3 regions of the Pseudomonas sp. 1152_12 genome follow, and region 2 is predicted to be linked to each of the others. Evidence: riboswitches for the same ligand, from Rfam matches in the RefSeq annotation. Region 2 holds a riboswitch; each other region holds the start of a gene.

Region 1 (3,271 bases), on a different contig from region 2:
TCCACCAGGCCCACCTGTCCGTTCTTGATCAGCTCGGCCAACTGGCGGTTTTGCGAGTGGTTGGGCCGCTGCTCAAAGACCGCAATCACCCCGGTTTCACCGTTGCGTGCGCCTTCGGCCAGAAAGGTTGCCGCCAGGATGCTCTTGCCCGAACCCGAAGGCCCGGCCACCAGCAGCGAATAGCCACGAGGCAAGCCGCCGCCTAGCATCTCATCGAGTGCCGGCACGCCCATTTTCAGGCGCGTGATCGGGAACGTCGACGGCGCCTCAACTAAACGATTGATAGCGGCCGGCGAGAACACCTTGATCCCCGAGGTGGCAATACGGAAAGTGTGCAGTCCCGGCAATGTCGGTTGGCCGCGCATCTTCATGATTTCCATCTTGCGCACCATCGAATTGCGCTCGACGCTCTGGCGCAGCCAAATCAGGCCGTCGGCCACGGTGAAGATCGGGTTGGTGTCGGTCTCAGTGAAATACTCGCCGATCAGGAAGGTCGTCGCCTGCCACGTGGTCATCAACATGCCCAGTTGCTGGATAAACTGCGGCAGGTTGTTATTCGGGTTGTGCTGGGTCTGGCTGGCCAGCACCACGGAGCGGAAGGAATCGACAAACACCAATGACGGCGAATGCGCTTCGACCTCGCTGACAATGCGCCGTAATACCTCGTCCAAGTCCCCAGCCAGAGTGTCGTCGGCGAGGTTGATATAGCGAATCGACCGGTTGATCGCTTCCTCGTCGAAAAAATCGAATTGCTGCTGGTAACGCAGCATTTTCAGCGGCGGCTCACCCAGCACCGTAAAGAACAGCGCGGGTCGCTCCGGCGTGGCCAGGGCGAACATCATCTGGTGCGCAAGGGTGGTTTTGCCACAGCCTGGCGGGCCTGCGATCAGGTTGAACGAAAACTCCGGCAGGCCTCCGCCCAGGACCTCGTCCAGTCCTGGCACACCGGTGGCCAGACGGTTGATAGTCACTTTGGTGCTCATGGCGAAATTTCCTGCGAAGAGGTGTCGCTCGAAGAAGGCTGCCACACGTCAACCAGCAGACGTGCGGTGAGTGAAGGCCCGATCAGCGTGGTCAGAAGCTCGTAGAGGGTTGTCAGCAACACCTCACCGAAAAACAGCGCATCGGTTTCGTTCTGCTCGACGAGTACGGATTTTAGGGCAATCAGGTCCGTCGCGGCCGGCACACTGCCATAGGTGCCGGCCAAGCGTGGATGGGTCGCGACGCACAGATGAAAGCTGCGGCGGTACAGCGCGATAACACCTTGCTGGCCGATAATGGGCGTAAGTGCTGCGCCCATGTCCTGCAAAATCGAAACAATCGCCGCGGCGATGCTTGCAGTGTCAGCGTGCGGGCCAACACGGTGCGCCAGAGAAGCTACGATCCGGCGGCTCTCTTCGCTAAGCGTGGGCATGTTGACTAATATCTGATGAACAGAGATTGATGGTACACCCTCTGCCGCAAGATAGAGCCCCCACAGACCGTGGCAGATCAAATGGGCGCGGATGAGGCTCCCCCTGCCTGCCACGATCGTCTAACATACCGCGCCGGTTCCCGAACGGGACTAATAGGGAATCCGAAGCGCAGACCCTCGCGCCAATCGGAACTGCCCCCGCAACTGTAGGTGCTGAGCCTGCTCCACATCGCCACTGGGCATTGCCCGGGAAGGCCGGAGCGTGGCGATGACGCATCAGTCAGGAGACCTGCCGGCCCAGCAACCATCACTAACCGGCGGGGTGTCCGGGAAGGACATCCGTGCCCTGCCCTATCGGCAGCATCCGTGGTGTATTTCCACGCCGTACCGCCCCTGTTTTCACGTACGGTTCACACGGAGATTGCCCCATGCTGCCACGCGTTACCGTCTTGCTCACCGGCCTGGGCTTCTGTGCCCTGGCCCACGCAGCGCCTACTCACTACCCGCTGACACTGCAGAACTGCACCAGCACCCTGACCTTCCAGCAGGCGCCCGCGCGCAGTGTGACCATCGGCCAGGCTGCCACCGAGATGCTTTACGCCTTGGGCGTTGGCGACACGGTGGTTGGCACGTCACTGTGGTTCAACCGCGTATTGCCGCAGTTCAAGGCGCAGAACGACAGCGTCGAGCGCCTGGCCGACAACGAGCCGAGTTTCGAAGCGGTCATCGCCAAACGCCCGCAACTGGTGGCCGCCGAGCTGGAATGGGTGGTTGGCCCACAAGGCGTGGTGGGCACCCGCGAGCAATTCCACGAATTGAAAATCCCCACCTACGTGCTGCCCTCCGACTGCGAAGGCAAAGACAACCTGGTGGGCGCCGACGGCACGCGGCTTGAGCCGTTTCGCATCGACACGCTCTATAAAAGCATCCGCCAGTTGGCCGAGATTTTCGACGTACAGGCTCGCGGCCAGCAACTGAACGCAGAGCTCAAGGCACGCTTGGCCAAATCCGTCGCCACCGCGCAGGGCAAAGGCCTCAAGCAGGCGAGCGCGCTGGTGTGGTTCTCCAGTTCCGAGATGGCCAGTGACCCGTATGTGGCCGGCCACAAGGGCATCCCCGAATTCATGCTCCAAACCCTGGGCCTGCAAAACGTAGTGCAGTCCGATGAAGAGTGGCCCGCCGTTGGCTGGGAAACTCTCGCCAAGGCCAACCCGACCTTCCTGGTGATCGCCCGCATGGACCGCCGCCGATACCCGGCCGACGACCATGAACACAAACTCGCCTTCCTGCGCAGCGACCCAGTCACGCGCAACATGGACGCGGTGAAAAACAACCGCATCATCATTATTGACGCCCTGGCGCTGCAAGCCAGCATTCGCATGTTCGACGGTCTGGAACAACTGGCCGGCGCCATCGACAGCTACGACCTGCCTAAATGATGCGCGCCCTACTCGCCCTCTCGCTGCTGGTGCTCGCCATACTCGCTGGAGTGGCCATCGGCGAAACCGCCATCGAGCCACAGGTGGTGCTGCACGTACTCGCCAACAAACTGTGGGCGGCCGGCTACCTGCTGGACCCGATCGACGAAGGTGTGGTGTGGAACTACCGCCTGACCCGTGCCCTGGTCGCCGCCGCGTGTGGGGCCGGGCTGGCCACCTGCGGGGTGATTTTGCAGTCGTTGCTGCGTAACCCGTTGGCCGACCCTTACCTGCTGGGCATCAGCGCCGGCGCCTCGACCGGCGCGGTGCTGGTCGCACTGCTCGGCGTGGGCGGCGGGTTGATTTCGCTGTCGGCAGGCGCGTTTGTCGGCGCCATGGCGGCCTTTGCACTGGTGATTTTGCTGGCGCGCGCCAGCGG
Region 2 (3,271 bases):
TCGATATGCGAGAAACCGGCGAAATACACCAGGCACGCGCCGAGGATCGACGCACCGATTGCGGCGGTCAGGCGTTGGCTCAGGGTGGTGGTGCTGCTGGCGGTGTGCGAGGTGCTGCTGATGATCGACATGGCGCGTCCCTTCTGGGTGTCAGGGTGAAACGAGCGCATGAAAACCCCGCGAGCCGGGCACGCGGGGTTCTGAACAGCGCCCGCCCACCGCGGGTTTGTTATCTGATTTTTCGGGCCGGTCTCCGGGCTTGCGAGGGACACTGGGTCTAAAAAGCATCGCCTTCCCATGCCTTGCAGGCACAGTGGCTGTGACGCTTCGCTCGCTTACCGTTGCGGGGGCAGCACCGGACTGGTCATGCAGGCATGATTTACCGGTTTCCCGTTTCACCCTGTGAAGGGCACCCGAAACAAGATGTGTAGGAGAGCATGGGGGTGGGAGGGGAGTCAATTGGGAGTTTTTTTGGGGTACATATCCGTTGCTGCGGTAACGGCTTCGTAGGGTTCCGCTCTTACAGCGGGTCACTGTTGGAAAAGAGCCCGGAATGCCGGCCCAGCCAAAAGTAACCAAAAGGGCTCTTGCCCCACCACTCGGCACCTCGCTCACGCTTCGGTGTGCCCTCACGCCGGCTTGAATCCGTGGTTTAACGGGGCGCCTCAGATCAAGGTCAAGAGCAAGAGCACGGCGGCCTAGTAGCCGAGCTGAGTGGTTGAAGCAAAAGCAGGGCAAAAGCACAGCAGCACACTCTCTGTCTGATGTACCGAGATCCAACTGTGGGAGCGGGCTTGTCGGATCGCCGCACCGTTGCGATGCAGGCACCTCGGTGTATCAGGCACAACCCATTGATGCCATCGCAGGCAAGCCACACACATTTGATTGAGTTCAGCCTCCAAGATCAGGTCGGCTTTCAGGCCGCCTCGGCTTTGCTTTTGATCTAACCACTCAGGTCGGCTACTAGGCCGCCGTGCTCTTGCTCTTGATCTTGATCTTGATCTTAGGCGCCCCGTTAAACCACGCTGGCCGAACGCAGGCTGTGGAGCGTGGGTAACCCGGCAGGACGCCGGGTTAGCCGCGCTGGGCCAAGGATGGCCCATCGCGGCGGCCCACGGTCCACAGCCTGCGTGAGGGCACACCGAGCCTAGGCGAGGTGCCGAGTGGTGGGGCAAGAGCCCTTTGCTTACTTTGGGGCTTTTCCAAAGTGAGCCGCTGTAAGAGCGGAACCATTAGTGGCCGTTACGGCAAGAACGGATATGTACACCAACCAACCAACCCCATCATTGACCATCCCCCACGCACTGCGTAGCCTTGCACCTTCGAGGTTCTTCGGCCCACGCCGAAGCTAAGAAGGGAACGCGGTCCAAGCCGCGGCTGCCCCCGCAACTGTAAAGGGTTTAGCTGACTGCCACGCCACTGCCAATACGGCGGGAAGGCGCAGCCAGCGCCGGTCGCAAGACCCGCACGCCCCAAGCCAGGAGACCTGCCTCGCAACCGATTTTCTACTTCAACCGGGCGGGGTGATCCGGTGACGAAATCCGCTGCTGCGCGCCGTCGCAGGGCCTATCGTCCCGTATGCCCGCCCCAAAGGGCATCCGATGAAAACACTGGCCAAACTCCCCGTCACCATCGTTACCGGCTTTCTTGGCTCGGGCAAAACCACCTTGTTGCGCCACATGCTCGACAACGCCCAGGGCCGTCGCATCGCCGTGATCGTCAACGAGTTCGGTGAGTTGGGCATCGACGGTGAAATTCTCAAGCAGTGTTCCATCGGTTGCACCGAAGAAGAAGCCAACGGCCGCGTGTACGAACTGGCCAACGGCTGCCTGTGCTGCACCGTGCAGGAAGAGTTCTTCCCGGTGATGCGCGAACTGGTTGCCCGTCGCGGCGACCTCGACCATATCCTCATCGAAACCTCCGGCCTGGCCCTGCCAAAACCGCTGGTACAAGCCTTCCAGTGGCCGGAAATCCGCAGCGCCTGCACCGTTGACGCAGTGATCACCGTGGTCGACAGCCCAGCCGTGGCCGCCGGCACCTTTGCCGCGTTCCCGGACCAGGTCGACGCCATGCGCAAACTCGACCCGAACCTGGATCACGAGTCGCCACTGCACGAGCTGTTCGCCGACCAACTGGCCAGTGCTGACCTGGTGATCCTCAACAAAGCCGATCTGATCAGCCCTGAAGACCTGGCCCGCGTGCGGCTGGAAGTCGCCGAAGAGCTGCCGCCAGCGGTGAAAGTCATCGAAGCCAGCAGCGGTCGCCTGCCGCTGGACGTGCTGATCGGCCTGGGCGCTGGCTCCGAAGAACACATCGACGGCCGCCACAGCCACCACGACCATCACCACGACGATGAAGGCGAGCATGACCACGATCACGACGCCTTCGACTCCATCTCCATCGACCTGCCGCAAGCCGACGAAGCGTTGCTGCTCGACGCCTTGACTCAGTTAGTGGTGCAGCACGGCATCCTGCGCGTCAAAGGTTTCGCCGCGATCCCGAACAAGCCGATGCGCCTGCTGATCCAGGGCGTGGGCACGCGTTTCGACAAGCACTTCGACCGTGCCTGGGGCGCCGACGAAGCACGCAGTACGCGCCTGGTGCTGATCGGTCAGGAACTGGACGCGGCGGGCCTCGAAGCGCAACTGCGCGCGGCGCTCAGCGTTTAACCCATGCACCTGCTCAGGACCCAGCCCGGCGGTTTCGTCTCCGACGACAATATTGCCGACTTAGGCCAAACCCCCGCTGAACTGGTGATCCTGTGCAGCGGTGATTCCAGCCTGGCGTTGTTAGCCGAAGCGGCTCAACAGCTGCCCGACGACTACCCAAGCGTTCGCCTGGCCAACCCGATGCAGGTGCAAAACCACGCCTCGGTCGACCTGTACGTCGATGAGGTGCTGCGCCATGCCAAGGTCATCCTGATTTCGCTGCACGGCGGCATCGGTTACTGGCGCTACGGCATCGAGCGCCTGGTGGAATTGGCCGAGCGCGGCGTGCAACTGATCCTGGTGCCGGGCGATGACCGCCCGGACCCGGAACTCAGCAGCCTCAGCACCGTAGGCATAGACGATCGTGATCGCCTCTGGCACTTCCTGCGCCAGGGCGGGCTGGGCAATGCTTTGGATTTTTATCGCTGTTTGGCAAGCCGCTACCTGGGCCGCGACTACGCCTGGGCCGAGCCGCAAACCCTGCCGCGCACCGCGATTTATCACCCGCACATAGCCAACGCACGCCTGAATGATTGGCAGGCGGACTGGCATGCCGATTGGCC
Region 3 (3,271 bases), on a different contig from region 2:
TGACCTGATCTTCTTCGCCACCGGTGGCGGTTCGCAGGTGAGCCACGCCGGTATCTACGTGGGCGAAGGCCGCTTCGTGCATGCACCGCAGACCGGCGGCACGGTGAAGCTCGACACGCTGTCCAAAGCGTATTGGCAGAATGCCTACTTGAGTGCCAAGCGTGTATTGCCGGGGAATCTGGCGCGTAATCCCTGAGTCGCACAACGATCAAAATGTGGAAGGGGGCGTGCTCTCGATGGCAGGGTGTAAGTCGCCAGCTAGGCTGACGGATACACCGCTATCGGCAGCAAGCCCCCTCCCACATTGAGTTATGCGGTGGGTTATTTAGCTGCTGAAACCCGCCATACCTTATTCCCCACATCATCCGCCACCAGCAAATCTCCCTGCTGGTCAATCACCACGCCCACCGGCCGGCCCATGGCTTTCTCATCTTTACTGAGGAACCCGGTCAGTACATCCACCGGCTGCCCTTTGGGCTGGCCACCCTCGAACGGCACGAAGATCACTTTGTAACCACTGTGCGGCTTGCGATTCCACGAACCATGCTGACCAATAAACGCGCCGTTGCTGAACGGCGCCGGGAGCTTGCTGCCTTCGGCGAAGGTCAGGCCCAGAGAAGCAGTGTGCGGACCCACGGCATAGTCTGGTGCGATGGCCTTGGCGACCAGATCCAGATTCTGCGGCGTGACGCGCACATCCACATGCTGGCCGTAGTAGCTGAACGGCCAGCCATAAAACGCGCCATCCTTGACCGACGTGATGTAATCCGGCACCAGGTCGCTGCCGATCTCGTCGCGCTCGTTAACTGCCGTCCACAGCTTGCCGCTCTGCGGCTCCCACGCCATGCCGTTGGGGTTGCGCAGGCCTGAGGCGAAGATGCGATGCTGGCCGGTGGTGCGGTCGACTTCCCATATTGCCGCGCGTCCTTCTTCCGCCGCCAGGCCGTTTTCGCCGACGTTGCTGTTGGAACCGACACTCACATACAGCTTGTTGCCGTCTTTGCTGGCCACCACGTTTTTCGTCCAGTGGTGGTTAATGCTGCCGCCGGGCAAATCGACCACTTTGGTGCCAGCGGCCTTGATTGCGGTTTCGCCCGGCTGATAAGGAAAGCGCAACAGCTTGTCGGAGTCGGCGACATACAAGTCGTTGCCGACCAGGGTCATGCCGAACGGCGAGTTGAGGTTCTCCAGGAACACCGTGCGCGTTTCAGCGATGCCGTCGTGGTCGGCATCGCGCAGCAGGGTGATGCGGTTCGGGCTCGGCACGCCAGCACCGGCGCGGCCCATGACTTTCTCCATGACCCAACCGCGTATGCCTTCGGAGTCGTCCGGCTTGGGTGGCGCATTGGTTTCGGTCACCAGCACATCACCGTTAGGCAACACATACAGCCAGCGCGGGTGGTCCAGCCCTTCGGCAAACGCCGTGACTTGGGTGCCGACGGCGGCTGTGGGGGTTGCGCCCTCTGGCCAGCCAATCGCCGGGGCGATGTTCACGGTGGGGATCAGGGTTTTATTCGGCTCAGGCAGCTTAGGCGAGGGCCCGGTGCCGTCGGAGACCTTCAGGGTAGAGCTTTCACCGCAGGCGGCGAGGGTGCCTGCCAGCATGATGAGCAGGGCGAGTCTGGTTTTGTGCATGGTTTTCTCCTTAATACCTGTAAGGGTAGAGATGCTTGTCGGTCCGATCGTTCCAGTACAAGGCCAGCTTTAATTGACGCTCCACCCCCAACCCACTAACCTTCGCGGCTTGTTCCAGGTGCTCTGTGACCTGTGGGTCGACAGAGTGAAACAGGGAAGCCGGTGAGTGAGCGCACTTGTACACAGTGCTGCCGCGATTCCGGCGCTGCCCCCGCAACGGTAAATGAGTCAAGACGGTGCTTTTTGCCACTGTATCGCTGGCGATATGGGAAGGCGCGCCGTTGGCCTGCTTCTATAACGAATGCGCCACTCATGAGTCCGGAGACCGGCCTGGATCATCCAACAGCATCACGGTGGGCGATGCTTGGCTGTCTGTTTGTCTATTTTCCTGCCCGCCGTTTTTTGTCCAGCCCCAACGGAGAGCTGTCATGACCGATTCCCCCGACCGCGACGAACGCCATCTGGCGCGTATGCTGCGCAAAAAAGCCGTGATCGATGAGCGCATCGCCAACTCCCCGAACGAATGCGGGCTGCTGCTGGTGCTTACCGGCAACGGCAAAGGTAAAAGCAGCTCGGCGTTTGGCATGCTCGCCCGCGCCATGGGCCACGGCATGGCGTGCGGTGTGGTGCAGTTCATCAAGGGGCGTAACAGCACCGGCGAAGAATTATTCTTCCGCCGTTTCCCCGAGCAAGTGCGCTTCCATGTGATGGGCGAAGGTTTCACCTGGGAAACCCAGGACCGCCAGCGCGACATCGCCGCCGCCGAAGCCGCCTGGGCGGTTTCGCGCGAGCTTCTGCAAGACCCGTCCATTGGCCTTGTGGTCCTGGATGAGCTGAACATCGCCCTTAAGCACGGCTACCTTGACCTGGACCAGGTACTCAGCGACCTGCAAGCCCGCCCGCCGATGCAGCACGTGGTGGTCACCGGCCGTGGCGCCAAGCCTGAGTTGATCGAAATGGGCGACACCGTTACCGAAATGGGCATGCTCAAGCATGCGTTCCAGGCCGGTATCAAGGCACAGAAGGGCGTCGAACTTTGAATCAGCCCCGTCATTGCCCGGCCGTCCTGATCGCCGCACCGGCGTCCGGCCAAGGCAAAACCACCGTCACCGCTGCGCTCGCCCGTTTGCACCGTAACCTGGGGCGCAAGGTGCGCGTGTTCAAATGCGGGCCGGACTTTCTCGACCCGATGATTCACGAGCGCGCCAGCGGTGCGCCGGTGTATCAGTTAGACATGTGGATGGTCGGCGAGCAGGAAAGTCGCCGTTTGCTGTGGGAGGCGGCGGGCGAGGCTGACCTGATCCTGATTGAAGGCGTGATGGGCCTGTTCGACGGCACGCCCTCCAGCGCTGACTTGGCGCGGCACTTTGGCGTGCCGGTGCTCGGGGTGATCGACGGCACCGCCATGGCCCAGACCTTTGGGGCGCTGGCCTTGGGCCTGGCGCGTTATCAGCCGGACCTGCCGTTCGCCGGCGTGCTGGCCAACCGCGTCGGCACCCTGCGTCATGCGCAATTGCTCGAAGGCAGCCTCACCGAAGGCCTGCGTTGGTATGGCGCATTATCGCGTGAAACCGGGATCGAACTGCCTAGCCGTCACTTGGGCCTGGTGCAAGCCAGCGAGTTGAATGACCTCGAC

The links. Region 2 has a riboswitch for cobalamin ahead of cobW (cobalamin biosynthesis protein CobW). Riboswitches for the same ligand answer to the same signal wherever they lie in the genome.
Region 1: it holds a riboswitch for cobalamin, as region 2 does, so the genes downstream of both, FW764_RS26510 (ABC transporter substrate-binding protein) here and cobW (cobalamin biosynthesis protein CobW) in region 2, are expected to answer to the same signal.
Region 3: it holds a riboswitch for cobalamin, as region 2 does, so the genes downstream of both, cobO (cob(I)yrinic acid a,c-diamide adenosyltransferase) here and cobW (cobalamin biosynthesis protein CobW) in region 2, are expected to answer to the same signal.

What each region holds. Positions count from the first base shown of each region.
Region 1 is NZ_VXCW01000022.1:14,398-17,668, forward strand. Features, by position in the region: gene FW764_RS26500 (RAD55 family ATPase) at 1-983, opposite strand, end outside; gene FW764_RS26505 (hypothetical protein) at 980-1,414, opposite strand; cobalamin riboswitch at 1,532-1,725, shown strand; gene FW764_RS26510 (ABC transporter substrate-binding protein) at 1,843-2,853, shown strand; gene FW764_RS26515 (FecCD family ABC transporter permease) at 2,850-3,271, shown strand, end outside.
Region 2 is NZ_VXCW01000011.1:73,903-77,173, reverse strand. Features, by position in the region: gene FW764_RS20705 (CbtB domain-containing protein) at 1-131, opposite strand, end outside; cobalamin riboswitch at 228-432, opposite strand; cobalamin riboswitch at 1,309-1,508, shown strand; gene cobW (cobalamin biosynthesis protein CobW) at 1,602-2,669, shown strand; gene cobN (cobaltochelatase subunit CobN) at 2,673-3,271, shown strand, end outside.
Region 3 is NZ_VXCW01000002.1:329,490-332,760, forward strand. Features, by position in the region: gene FW764_RS04165 (C40 family peptidase) at 1-196, shown strand, start outside; gene FW764_RS04170 (PQQ-dependent sugar dehydrogenase) at 322-1,635, opposite strand; cobalamin riboswitch at 1,735-1,983, shown strand; gene cobO (cob(I)yrinic acid a,c-diamide adenosyltransferase) at 2,064-2,675, shown strand; gene FW764_RS04180 (cobyrinate a,c-diamide synthase) at 2,672-3,271, shown strand, end outside.